Regions from separate parts of the Bacillus sp. NPDC094064 genome, predicted to be linked through region 1. Evidence: predicted binding sites of a transcription regulator. Region 1 holds the regulator's gene; the other holds the start of a gene.

Region 1 (5,451 bases):
TGTAACAGAAGGGCCTGGTTTAGTTGGAGCACTTCTAATTGGAGTAAATGCAGCGAAGGCAGTGGCCTTTGCGCATGATATTCCTCTAGTTGGTGTTCATCATATTGCTGGCCATATTTATGCGAATCGTTTAGTAAAAGAAGTTCAATTCCCTCTACTATCACTTGTTGTATCTGGTGGGCATACAGAGCTTGTTTATATGAAAGAGCATGGTTCATTTGAAGTAATTGGTGAAACACGAGATGATGCAGCGGGAGAAGCATATGATAAAGTAGCTCGTACGTTATCTATGCCTTATCCAGGGGGGCCTCATATTGATCGTCTTGCGCATGAAGGAGAGCCAACAATTGATTTACCGCGTGCATGGCTAGAACCTGATTCATATGATTTCAGCTTTAGTGGATTGAAATCAGCAGTTATCAACACTGTGCATAACGCAAAACAACGCGGCATAGAAATTGCCCCAGAAGATTTAGCAGCAAGTTTTCAAGAGAGTGTAATTGACGTACTAGTAACGAAAGCGTCTCGTGCAGCGGATGCGTATAATGTAAAGCAAGTACTTCTTGCTGGTGGAGTGGCCGCAAATAAAGGGCTTCGTGCACGTTTAGAAGCAGAATTTGCACAAAAAGAAAATGTAGAGCTAATTATTCCTCCTCTATCTTTATGTACAGATAATGCAGCAATGATTGCAGCGGCAGGTACAATTGCATATGAACAAGGAAAACGTGCGACATTAGCTTTAAATGCAAATCCAGGATTAGATATTGAAGCTTAGTTATGCACAAAATTAACCACAGCTTGTGGATAAAAGCCATATTATCTGTTGATAATGTGGCTTTTACTGTGTATATAAAATGTTAATAACTTTTTTGTTAGTTGTGGATAATGTGGAAAAGTTATTTCTGTGTTTATTATACTAAAGGTGGATATGTGTATAACATTGTGGATAAACTGAATGAAGTCTGACCTTTGAATATATCCTTTTTCGGGAAATAAAATAATGGTGAATATCCGAAAAGATATTTCGAGATAATCTTCTTTTAATCCGCGAATTGGTACCAATGTCAAACTTTGTCGGTAAATAGATATTTGGTGTCGAATCGTTGATGTATTTCAAGTTACGATAGATATATTCAAAAAAATGTTCATGTACGATGACGTTGATTCCCTTTAGAAAACAAAAAGGATGTCGCATAGTCAAAATCTCGACTTATGAGACATCCTTCTTATTTAAATGCTCTTATAAATGCAGTTCTTCCCATTCTGCCATACAAGCTTCAAGTTGTTCTTGTAGTGTTTGTTTTTTAGTTGTAATTTCACTAGCCTTTTCATAATCAGCATATATTTCTGGTAAGCAAAGCTGATCTTCTAACGTAGCGATTTCTTCTTCAAATTCTACGATACTTTGTTCCAGTTCTTCAATTTTTCTAGTGCGTTGACGCTCTAGTTTTTTACGTTCTTTTTCTTCTAGATAATTTAACTTTTCTTGTGCAACCACCTTTTGAACAGGCACGTCATTTTCTTGCTGTTCAAGCTCTGCACGTTCAATCATTTCATTTTTCTTTTCAACGTAGTAATCATAATCCCCTAAATACTCTTGTGCACCTTCTGTTGATAACTCAACAACAGTTGTCGTTACGCGATTAATGAAGTAGCGGTCATGTGAGACGAATAGAAGAGTCCCTGGATAATCAATTAAAGCATTCTCTAAAATCTCTTTACTATTTAAATCAAGATGGTTCGTCGGTTCATCGAGAATTAACAAATTAGATTTTTGCATCATAAGTTTTGCAAGAGCTAATCGAGCTTTTTGTCCACCACTAAGAGAAGATACTGGCTTCAGTACATCATCCCCTGTGAATAAAAAGTTACCTAGTATCGTGCGAATTTCTTTTTCAGGTTGCAGTGGATATTCATCCCATAGTTCATTTAACACGCGCTTAGAAGATGTTAAATTGGCTTGTTCTTGATCGTAATAACCAACAGATACGTTGGATCCGAAAGAAACATTACCATTTAATAATGGTAACTTATTCACAATGGACTTTAACAATGTGGATTTTCCAATTCCGTTTGGTCCAACTAAAGCAACACTATCCCCGCGCGTTAAGCGCATAGTTACATGTTCAATAATCGGGTCTGCATCATAGCCGATAGTTGCATCTTTTACTTGTAAAACATCATTCCCACTTTGTTTTTCAATATCGAAGTGGAAGGATGCTGACTTAGAATCACCTAATGGTCTTGTTAATAATTCCATTCGGTCCAATTGTTTACGGCGGCTTTGTGCACGTTTCGTCGTAGAGGCACGAGCTATATTCTTTTGTACGAAATCTTCAAGTTTAGCGATTTCATCTTGTTGTTTTTCATAACGCTTCATTTCTTGCTCGTATAAAGCTGATTTTAAGTCTAAATATTTACTGTAGTTACCAACAAATCGTCTGCTTTCTTTATTCGAAATTTCATATACTTGCGTAACGAGTTTGTCTAAGAAATAACGGTCATGAGAAACGATTAGTATTGCGCCAGGATAGCCTTGTAAATATTGTTCAAGCCATGTTAATGTTTCGATGTCTAAATGGTTTGTAGGCTCGTCTAAAATAAGTAAGTCTGGTTTCGTTAATAATAATTTCCCGAGAGCTAATCGTGTTTTTTGTCCGCCGCTTAAAGTGGAGATTGTCGTCTGGTGCGTTTCAACTGGGAAGCCAAGACCGCTTAAAATCGCGCGAATGTCTGCTTCATACTGATAGCCACCTTGATCTTTATAGTCTAATTGTAATTGATCATAATCAGCTAGTAATTTTTCATATGTGGCTGCGTTTGAAAAGTTTTCTTCTTTTCCCATCTCTTGCTCAAGCCTTCGAAGTTTTGTTTCCATTTGCTGCAAGTGCGTAAAGACGGTTAACATTTCATCCCAAATTTTTAAAGACGTTTCTAATCCAGTATTTTGAGCTAAATACCCAATTGAGACATCTTTCGGTTTTATAATTTCGCCGCCATCATGAGATAGCTCTCCAGCAATTATTTTTAATAATGTAGATTTCCCGGCCCCGTTTCGTCCGACTAGTGCGATGCGATCTTTCGTTTGCACTTCCAATTTTATGTTGGCAAGAATCGTTTCTGCACCGTATAATTTCGAAAGTCCATTTACTTGTAATAAAATCAATGTTTTCACCTCAAATAATTTCTTAACTTTGCCATGTTTATATTTCTCAATCATACTAAAAATAGTGTATAGTTTAAAATACAGAGAGAATACTTCTTCTTTCTATTATACAAGGAATTTAATGAGTGCTAAACTTCTGTATTTGATTAAAGTATATGAATCAAGATAGGAAGAGAGGAGAGGTTATATGGATCAGCAAAAAATTCCACAAGCCACTGCTAAGCGATTGCCTCTATACTATCGATTTATCCAAAACTTATCTCTTTCTGGTAAGCAACGTGTTTCATCAGCCGAATTGAGTGAAGCGGTAAAGGTTGATTCCGCAACTATTCGAAGAGATTTCTCGTACTTTGGAGCGTTAGGGAAAAAAGGATATGGATATAACGTAAATTATTTATTATCATTTTTCCGGGAAACACTCGACCAAGATGATATAACACGTGTAGCACTTATTGGAGTAGGTAATTTAGGAACAGCTTTCTTACATTATAATTTCACGAAAAACAATAATACAAAGATTGAAATGGCATTTGATGTTAGTGAAGAGAAAGTTGGAACAGAAATCGGGGGCATTCCTGTATATCATTTAGATGAATTAGAAGAACGTTTATCGACTGATATACAAGTGGCAATATTAACAGTACCCGCTACAGTAGCGCAATCTGTAGCCGATAGATTGGCAGAAACAAACGTGCACGGTATTTTAAACTTTACACCAGCGCGCTTAAATGTGTCAGAGAATATAAGAATTCATCATATTGATTTAGCTGTAGAGTTACAAACACTCGTTTACTTTTTGAAAAATTATCCACAATAAAACGCAGAGGAAGCGACCTCTGCGTTTTATTATTGTTTCTTCTGTGTGAATTTAACTAATATAAGGCGAAGTGCCAAATTAAAATCAATTGTTGCCATAACTGCAAATAGTATTGTCCACATATTCCAGATTGTATCTGTTACGTTCGTAATGGCGAAACGTGTAAAGATACATCCGAGAAGGAAATACAATGCAGCCATGAACAATGGTGAGTTTCTCATACTAAAAATCCTCCGATAAAGCCTTGCATTTTTTCAGCTTCTTTAATCATCTCTTGAATTTGCTCATTGCTTACTGCAATTTGAGCCATTGCAACGAGTGTATTCATCGCAACATGAGCTGCAATTGGAACGATAATACGTTTCGTTTTTACATATAAAAAGGCGAATACGAGCCCCATAGCAGTGTATACCAATAAGTGAGTGAAATCAAAATGAATCGCCGCAAATACAAGAGAACTAATGATAGCGGCAATAAAGAAGTTAAACTTCTTGTAAAGTGTACCAAATAAAATTTTTCTAAATACGATTTCTTCTAGGATAGGTCCGATTATAGATACAACAATAAGGAACCAAGGTGTTGTTCTTGCGATGTCCATAAGTCTTGCTGTATTTTCAGATCCAGGTTTAATACCTAGTAAATACATTTCAATCATACCAGCAATACTTTGTGAGAAAAATGCTAAGAAGAACCCGATAAAAATCCATCCAACTGTAGCTGGAACAGAAGAGCGCATTGCATCTAAATGCCTGTCACGAATATCTGTTCTAAGTAACCAAAGTACGATGCATAATGCAATAAAGAAGCTAATGATAGCCCAATGTCCAGTTATGATTTGCCCTTTTTCTTCAGTGGTTAATCCTCTATTATCATAGAGACCTGTTTTTAAGAGTAATGGCAATCCAACAATTCCGGATAACTGCATTAAAATATATGTAACGATAACCCACCAATATTGTTTCTTCAAATGGTTTAACCATCCTTTCTAACTCTAGTTTATGAGATAAGGCAGGATAACATGTAATATGCTACCTACGATATAAACTTTCATTCGAATTATGATTTTTTTGTAAATCTGTATTGGAAATTAAAATAGAAGACAGGAAAAAGCTGTGTATGTAGCGAAAACAACTTAGGGTGTCCTTCATATTGTAACATACGAGCAGTGGAAACAACGATTCATATAGTAAAGCTAGTAGAAGAAGAATTTTATATAGAAAAGTATATAGTGATTTGCGAAAAAATTATGATTTTTTTACTTGCAAAAGAAATTGAGATTATTTATTATTATAAGTGTGTTAGCACTCGGGTGACTTGAGTGCTAATAAATAAAATTTACATAACAAAATGAGGAGGTTATTGTTCATGCTAAAGCCATTAGGTGATCGCGTTGTAATTGAGCTTGTTCAAGCAGAAGAAAAAACAGCAAGTGGTATTGTATTACCAGACACTGCAAAAGAAAAACCAC
Region 2 (5,451 bases), on a different contig from region 1:
ATCAAGTAAAGATTATGCTTATTCAAAGCCTGATATAGAAAAAACACCTTGGGGTACAATCGAATTAACTGTGATTGATCCATTTTCAAATAGAATTACACTGTATGAGGAAAGATTGTAAAAATGTAATAACTTAATATATAAGTTTTCATAAATTGAGTAGTGTAATTACGTGTTAAATGAGTGGAATGAAGAGTAGTTCATAAAGTAGTGAACTGCTCTTTTTTATATTGTTAAACAGATTGAATTATTGGAAAACAAATCGTATGATAAAACATATGAACAAATGAACATATATTCATTTGTATTAGAAAGGAGGAAAAGAATGCTAGATGTAATTATCGTTGGAGCTGGTCAAGCTGGATTAACAATGGGATATTACTTGAAGCAAGAAGGATATAATTTTTTACTACTTGAGGCAGGAAACCGAGTTGGTGATTCATGGAGAAACAGATATGATTCTTTACAGCTCTTTACACCGAGGGAATATAGTAGTTTACCAGGTATGATATTAAAAGGAGAAGGAAATGGGTTTCCACATAAAGATGAAATTGCAATGTATTTAGAAGAATATGTACAGTATTTTCAACTACCGGTACAATTGCAAACGGAAGTTTTAAAAATAAGGAAAGAGGAAGAAATATTTGAATTACACACTCCTACAGAAGTTTTACAATCGAAAAAGGTTATTATCGCATCAGGTGGTTTTCAGCAACCGTACATCCCCTCATTTTCACAACATCTTTCATCACATGTTTATCAAATACATTCATCACAATATAAATCACCATCACAAATTGCTAGGGGGAAAGTGTTAGTAGTAGGTGGAGGGAATTCAGGAATGCAAATTGCAGTAGAACTTGCAAAAACTCATGAAGTTACAATGTCTATCGGTCATCCATTAACATTTTTACCGTTACATCTTTTTAGAAAAAGCATTTTTTATTGGCTAGAAAAAATGAGTTTACTATATGCTGGAATAAATACAAAGCGAGGAAGGTGGTTTCAAAAGAAAAAGGATCCCATTTTTGGTTTTGAAGGTAAGGAACTCATTCGTAATGGAGCAATTAAACTACAGGAAAAAGTGATAAGTGCATCAGAAAATAAAATAATGTTTCAGAATGGTAAAACATATAGTGCAGATAGTATTATATGGTCAACTGGTTTTGTTTCAGAGTATAACTGGATTGAAATAGAAAAGGCAGTAAATGAGAATGGATTTCCTAATCATATAAAGGGAATTAGTTCAGTAAGTGGATTATATTATCTCGGTTTGCCGTGGCAATCTCAAAGAGGTTCTGCACTTATTTGTGGTGTAGGAAAAGATGCAGTGTATTTACTTTCTGAAATCAAAAAAATAGATCAGTAGTAGCAACTACTGATCATCCATATGTACATGAATTAGGAGAGGTCAAACATTTATTAACTTTATTATAATAGATTTTCATTGAATTAAAAACTGAAAATTCTCATTTTTTATTGAGAAAGTTTTTTGCATCGAAATATATAAGAAATAGGGATTTTTACTTGATGAAAATATGATAGTTATATTTTGGTAAATTATGATATAGTCAATATAGGAATAAACTCCTTAAATTTGATTGTTTTCATAGTAATGACAATTGTAAGTAGGAAGGGGAAACGATTGTGAAGTTTGATGATCAGCGCCTGCTAGGAGTCCGATTAGGTTCTGTACTTGTAACAGAAGAAAATCAATATTTAGTAATTAAGAAGAAAGATCATTACGCACTATTAAACTTACATAATTTAGAATGCACACATGTTGAAGTGCAGTTAGAACATATTGAAGAACTGTTGCAGGAAGATTTCCAAGAAAGTATAACGGAGATTATCGCGCCGGAACATATAAAAATTGTTGCGAAAAATGTTATATAGAGAAAGAAGCTGGAAGGAGCAGCTTCTTTCGTTGTAGTATAAGGATAACGTTTTTAACGAATTTACCGAAAGAATTCCCCTTCCTCAACCGTGTGAAGGGCGATAGCCCGACAATAGGTGGGAGATGAATTTCGGTTTGGCATAGCCAAAAACTTTTGATAGACTAGCTATATGAAGTTCTTTGATAACTTGATATAGAAGGTAGCAGGAAGAAAATAGAGTGCAAAAACCAAGCCATTCGGTTCCTGCGTAAAATATCAACCGTACCAAAAGAGCGTCCAAGCGTTGGACAACTAGGGGTGGAACATCCCGAAGTAACGCTCAGGGAGACGAAAGGTTACTTTCGTCGTGGAACTGAGAAACTCCCACTTCAAGCTTTGCTAAGTGACGAGTAGTTCACAACGTCACCAATGATGCCCTCCATTTGATGAACACCTAAGTCTGTATTTGTCATAATTACAGCCCCATTACCTCTATATGGATAACAAACCATCATACATTGAAATCCAACGCCCCATCCAAGTGAATAAATTTGTAGGTCCTCATCCGAATCATCTAGAAAAACACCTAATCCAGTCCATTTTGAACAGCCTTGAGGGGAAATCATATCTTGTACTGTTTTTTGAGAAAGTTTTAGTTTGCCTTTTTCATGTAAGGAATGAATGAGTTCGATTACTATAGTCGCTAAGTCAGTCGGTGTTGTCCAAATGCCTGAAGCAGCTGCGAATGGATAAAATGGATATTTTTCATTTGTAACGGTGCCGTTTTTATTATGTCCACAAGCAAATGTATCTAATTTATTTATATCTTCAGTAGAGAATATCGTACTATTTTTCAGTTGGAGTGGCTGAAAGATATATTCTTCAAGTAAAAAGTTGAATGGTTTTCCAGTTATATCTTCAAGTAGTAATTCGATTATACAAAAGTTTGCGTCAGAGTAGTGAAATTCGCTTTCAGGTTCATAACTCACTTCTAGAGCTACTGGGCAATATAATGTTTTACCGGCAAGGAGTTTTGACATGTTAGGTATTCCTTTTGAGAGTGTATAATGTTCAAAACTATTAGGAGGATCAATGATTCCAGATTGGTGAATTAATAAGTTTCGCAACGTGATTTTTTTCTGTGAAGTAAATAGATTAGTAGGGATGTTCCAAGATGTGAGTTTATCATTTACGTCTTCATCTAAATGCACGATTTCTTGATCTGATAACGTTAGTACGAGCATTGTAGTGATGAACTTGCTAATAGAACAAGAATTGAAGATAGAATCCGTAGTGACAGTTTTAGTTGTTCCAGATTCCAGTGTTCCGAAGGCAGTCGCTTCATTTAGTTTACCATCACGTATAACAGCAAGGCTTAAACCTGCAACGGAATATTGATTCATTTTCTCATATATAGTGTTACTTTTTAAGTTCATAGTGACTCCTTTCTTCTAAAGGACAGAATATTAGTTCTATTATACAGTAGTTAATAGAGAGAAAAAGGGTTTCAAGATACAACAATTGAAGAACGTACGATGTATACAATGGCAGAATTAGGTGAGTTGGCAGAGGTAATATTAAAGCGTGATAAAATACAAGATTCAAAACGAGAAATTGGTTTAGAAATGTTTGATGTAATTTGGAATGTATGTGATTTAGCCAATAAGTTAGAAATTGATTTAGAGAAGGCGTTTAAAGAAAAAATGATGATTAATAAAGAGCGTGAATGGTAAGTTGAGTTTTAATTGTACCATTAAAAAGGGGGAAATTGTTAAATATTAGATGGATATGTTATTTGTATTCCTTAAAAGTCATCCGATACATTATGCGAATAAATGATCACCAAGTATTAATATAAGAAGACAGTAAAAATGTTATGTCAACAATGTGAACTGTCACAAATTTATACATATTATTGTGATTGATATCACATCCCTTTTCCTCAATAGGCATTATGCTTAGGTTGTAAGGAATGATTGGGAAAGGGTGGGATGATATGTTTTGTTATCAATGTGAACAAACGCCAACAGGCGGATGTAAAGTAATAGGTGTTTGCGGTAAAAATGAAACAATTGCAAGTTTGCAAGATACAATTGTGTTTGGATTAAAAGGAATTGCTGCTTATCGTACACATGCTGCTCAGCTAGGGTATACTGATGCATTTGTAGATGCTACGACGCAAGAAGCGCTGTATATGACATTAACCAATTCTAACTTTAACGAACAAGAACATATAGATATGGCTATGAAAGTTGGGAAATCAGCTTTACGAGTAATGGAGTTGTTAGATGAGGCACATACGAATCACTTTGGTGTTCCAGAGCCTGTTCAAATTACACAAAACCATGTAGAAGGTAAAGCAATTGTAGTTACTGGTCATAATTTATTTGCATTAGAAGAATTATTAAAGCAAACAGAAGGAAAAGAAATTAATATTTATACGCATTCTGAAATGTTACCAGCACACGGTTATCCGCAGCTGAAAAAATATAAGCATTTAAAAGGAAACATCGGTAAGGCATGGTATGATCAACGACGTCTTTTTGAAAAATTTACAGGTGCCATATTAGCGACAACGAATTGTGTTATGCCAATTAAAGGATCATACTCTGATCGATTCTTTTCATATGATATTGCAGGCCTAGAGGGTGTACAGAAAATTGAAAATGATGATTTTGCACCATTGATTCAAAAAGCGCTAGAACTTCCAGAAGTACATATGGAGTCGGATGAACAGTTAGTGACAGGTTTTCATCATAATACAGTATTATCATTAGCTCCAGAAATTATTGAGGCAGTAAAGGAAGGAAAAATAAAGCGTTTCTTTGTTATCGCCGGTTGCGATGCACCGGGAAAAGGCGGAGAATATTATCGTGAATTAGCAACTTCACTTCCGCCAGAAACAGTTATTTTAACAACTTCTTGCGGGAAATTCCGCTTTAACGATGTGGATTACGGTATGGTACCTGGTACGGAGATTCCGCGCTACATTGACTTAGGCCAATGCAATAATTCCATTTCTACAGTGAAAATAGCGGCTGCTTTAGCTGATGCTTTCCAATGTGAAGTAAACGAATTGCCAGTAAGCATTGTCCTATCATGGTTTGAACAAAAAGCGGTTGCTATTTTACTTGGGTTATTTAGCCTTGGAATTCAAGATATTCGCATCGGTCCAAAGGCTCCTGAATTTATTTCGCCTGGTGTGCTTGATGTATTACAAGAAACATTTGGTCTAAAACTAATTACAACTGCAGCAGAAGATATGGATATGATGTTATCGTAACAAAAATATGATCCGACTTATTAATTTCGGTATAGTATAGCGCTCCAAAACAAAAATGTAGAATATTTGTTTTGGAGTATTTTCTTTTCTTAGCGGGGGAGGTATGTGGAGAAATTTCTTCGGAAAGAAAATTGACTGTATCTAATAGGTAATAGTTGGTTTTAGAAAAATATAAAAATCGAGTTGACATTCACGACTACTCAGTCATACAATGTACTTGTAATAGGTAATACTGAGTAGTGTTGTTTCTCAAAATATTTTCAGTAAACAATAGGTAATAGCGGATTTTAG

What was found. The regulator Rex, encoded in region 1, represses fermentation and respiration genes when NADH is low (regulators of the CRP and FNR family bind a similar motif). The targets are predictions, from matches to a motif close to TTGTGAAATATTTCACAA.
Region 2: hcp (hydroxylamine reductase) is a predicted target of Rex. The motif match lies at 3,793-3,810, and genes of this name have one in related genera.

The regions. Positions count from the first base shown of each region.
Region 1 covers NZ_JBNNUI010000020.1:8,118-13,568, reverse strand. The annotation lists gene tsaD (tRNA (adenosine(37)-N6)-threonylcarbamoyltransferase complex transferase subunit TsaD) at 1-775, shown strand, start outside; gene ACQKNI_RS25880 (ABC-F family ATP-binding cassette domain-containing protein) at 1,241-3,166, opposite strand; gene ACQKNI_RS25875 (redox-sensing transcriptional repressor Rex) at 3,354-3,983, shown strand; gene ACQKNI_RS25870 (YdiK family protein) at 4,013-4,204, opposite strand; gene ACQKNI_RS25865 (CPBP family intramembrane glutamic endopeptidase) at 4,201-4,950, opposite strand; gene groES (co-chaperone GroES) at 5,349-5,451, shown strand, end outside.
Region 2 covers NZ_JBNNUI010000001.1:107,717-113,167, forward strand. The annotation lists gene ACQKNI_RS00550 (glyoxalase superfamily protein) at 1-121, shown strand, start outside; gene ACQKNI_RS00555 (flavin-containing monooxygenase) at 326-1,369, shown strand; gene ACQKNI_RS00560 (hypothetical protein) at 1,648-1,896, shown strand; gene ACQKNI_RS00565 (serine hydrolase domain-containing protein) at 2,267-3,313, opposite strand; partial or broken gene ACQKNI_RS00570 (MazG nucleotide pyrophosphohydrolase domain-containing protein) at 3,374-3,610, shown strand; gene hcp (hydroxylamine reductase) at 3,874-5,160, shown strand.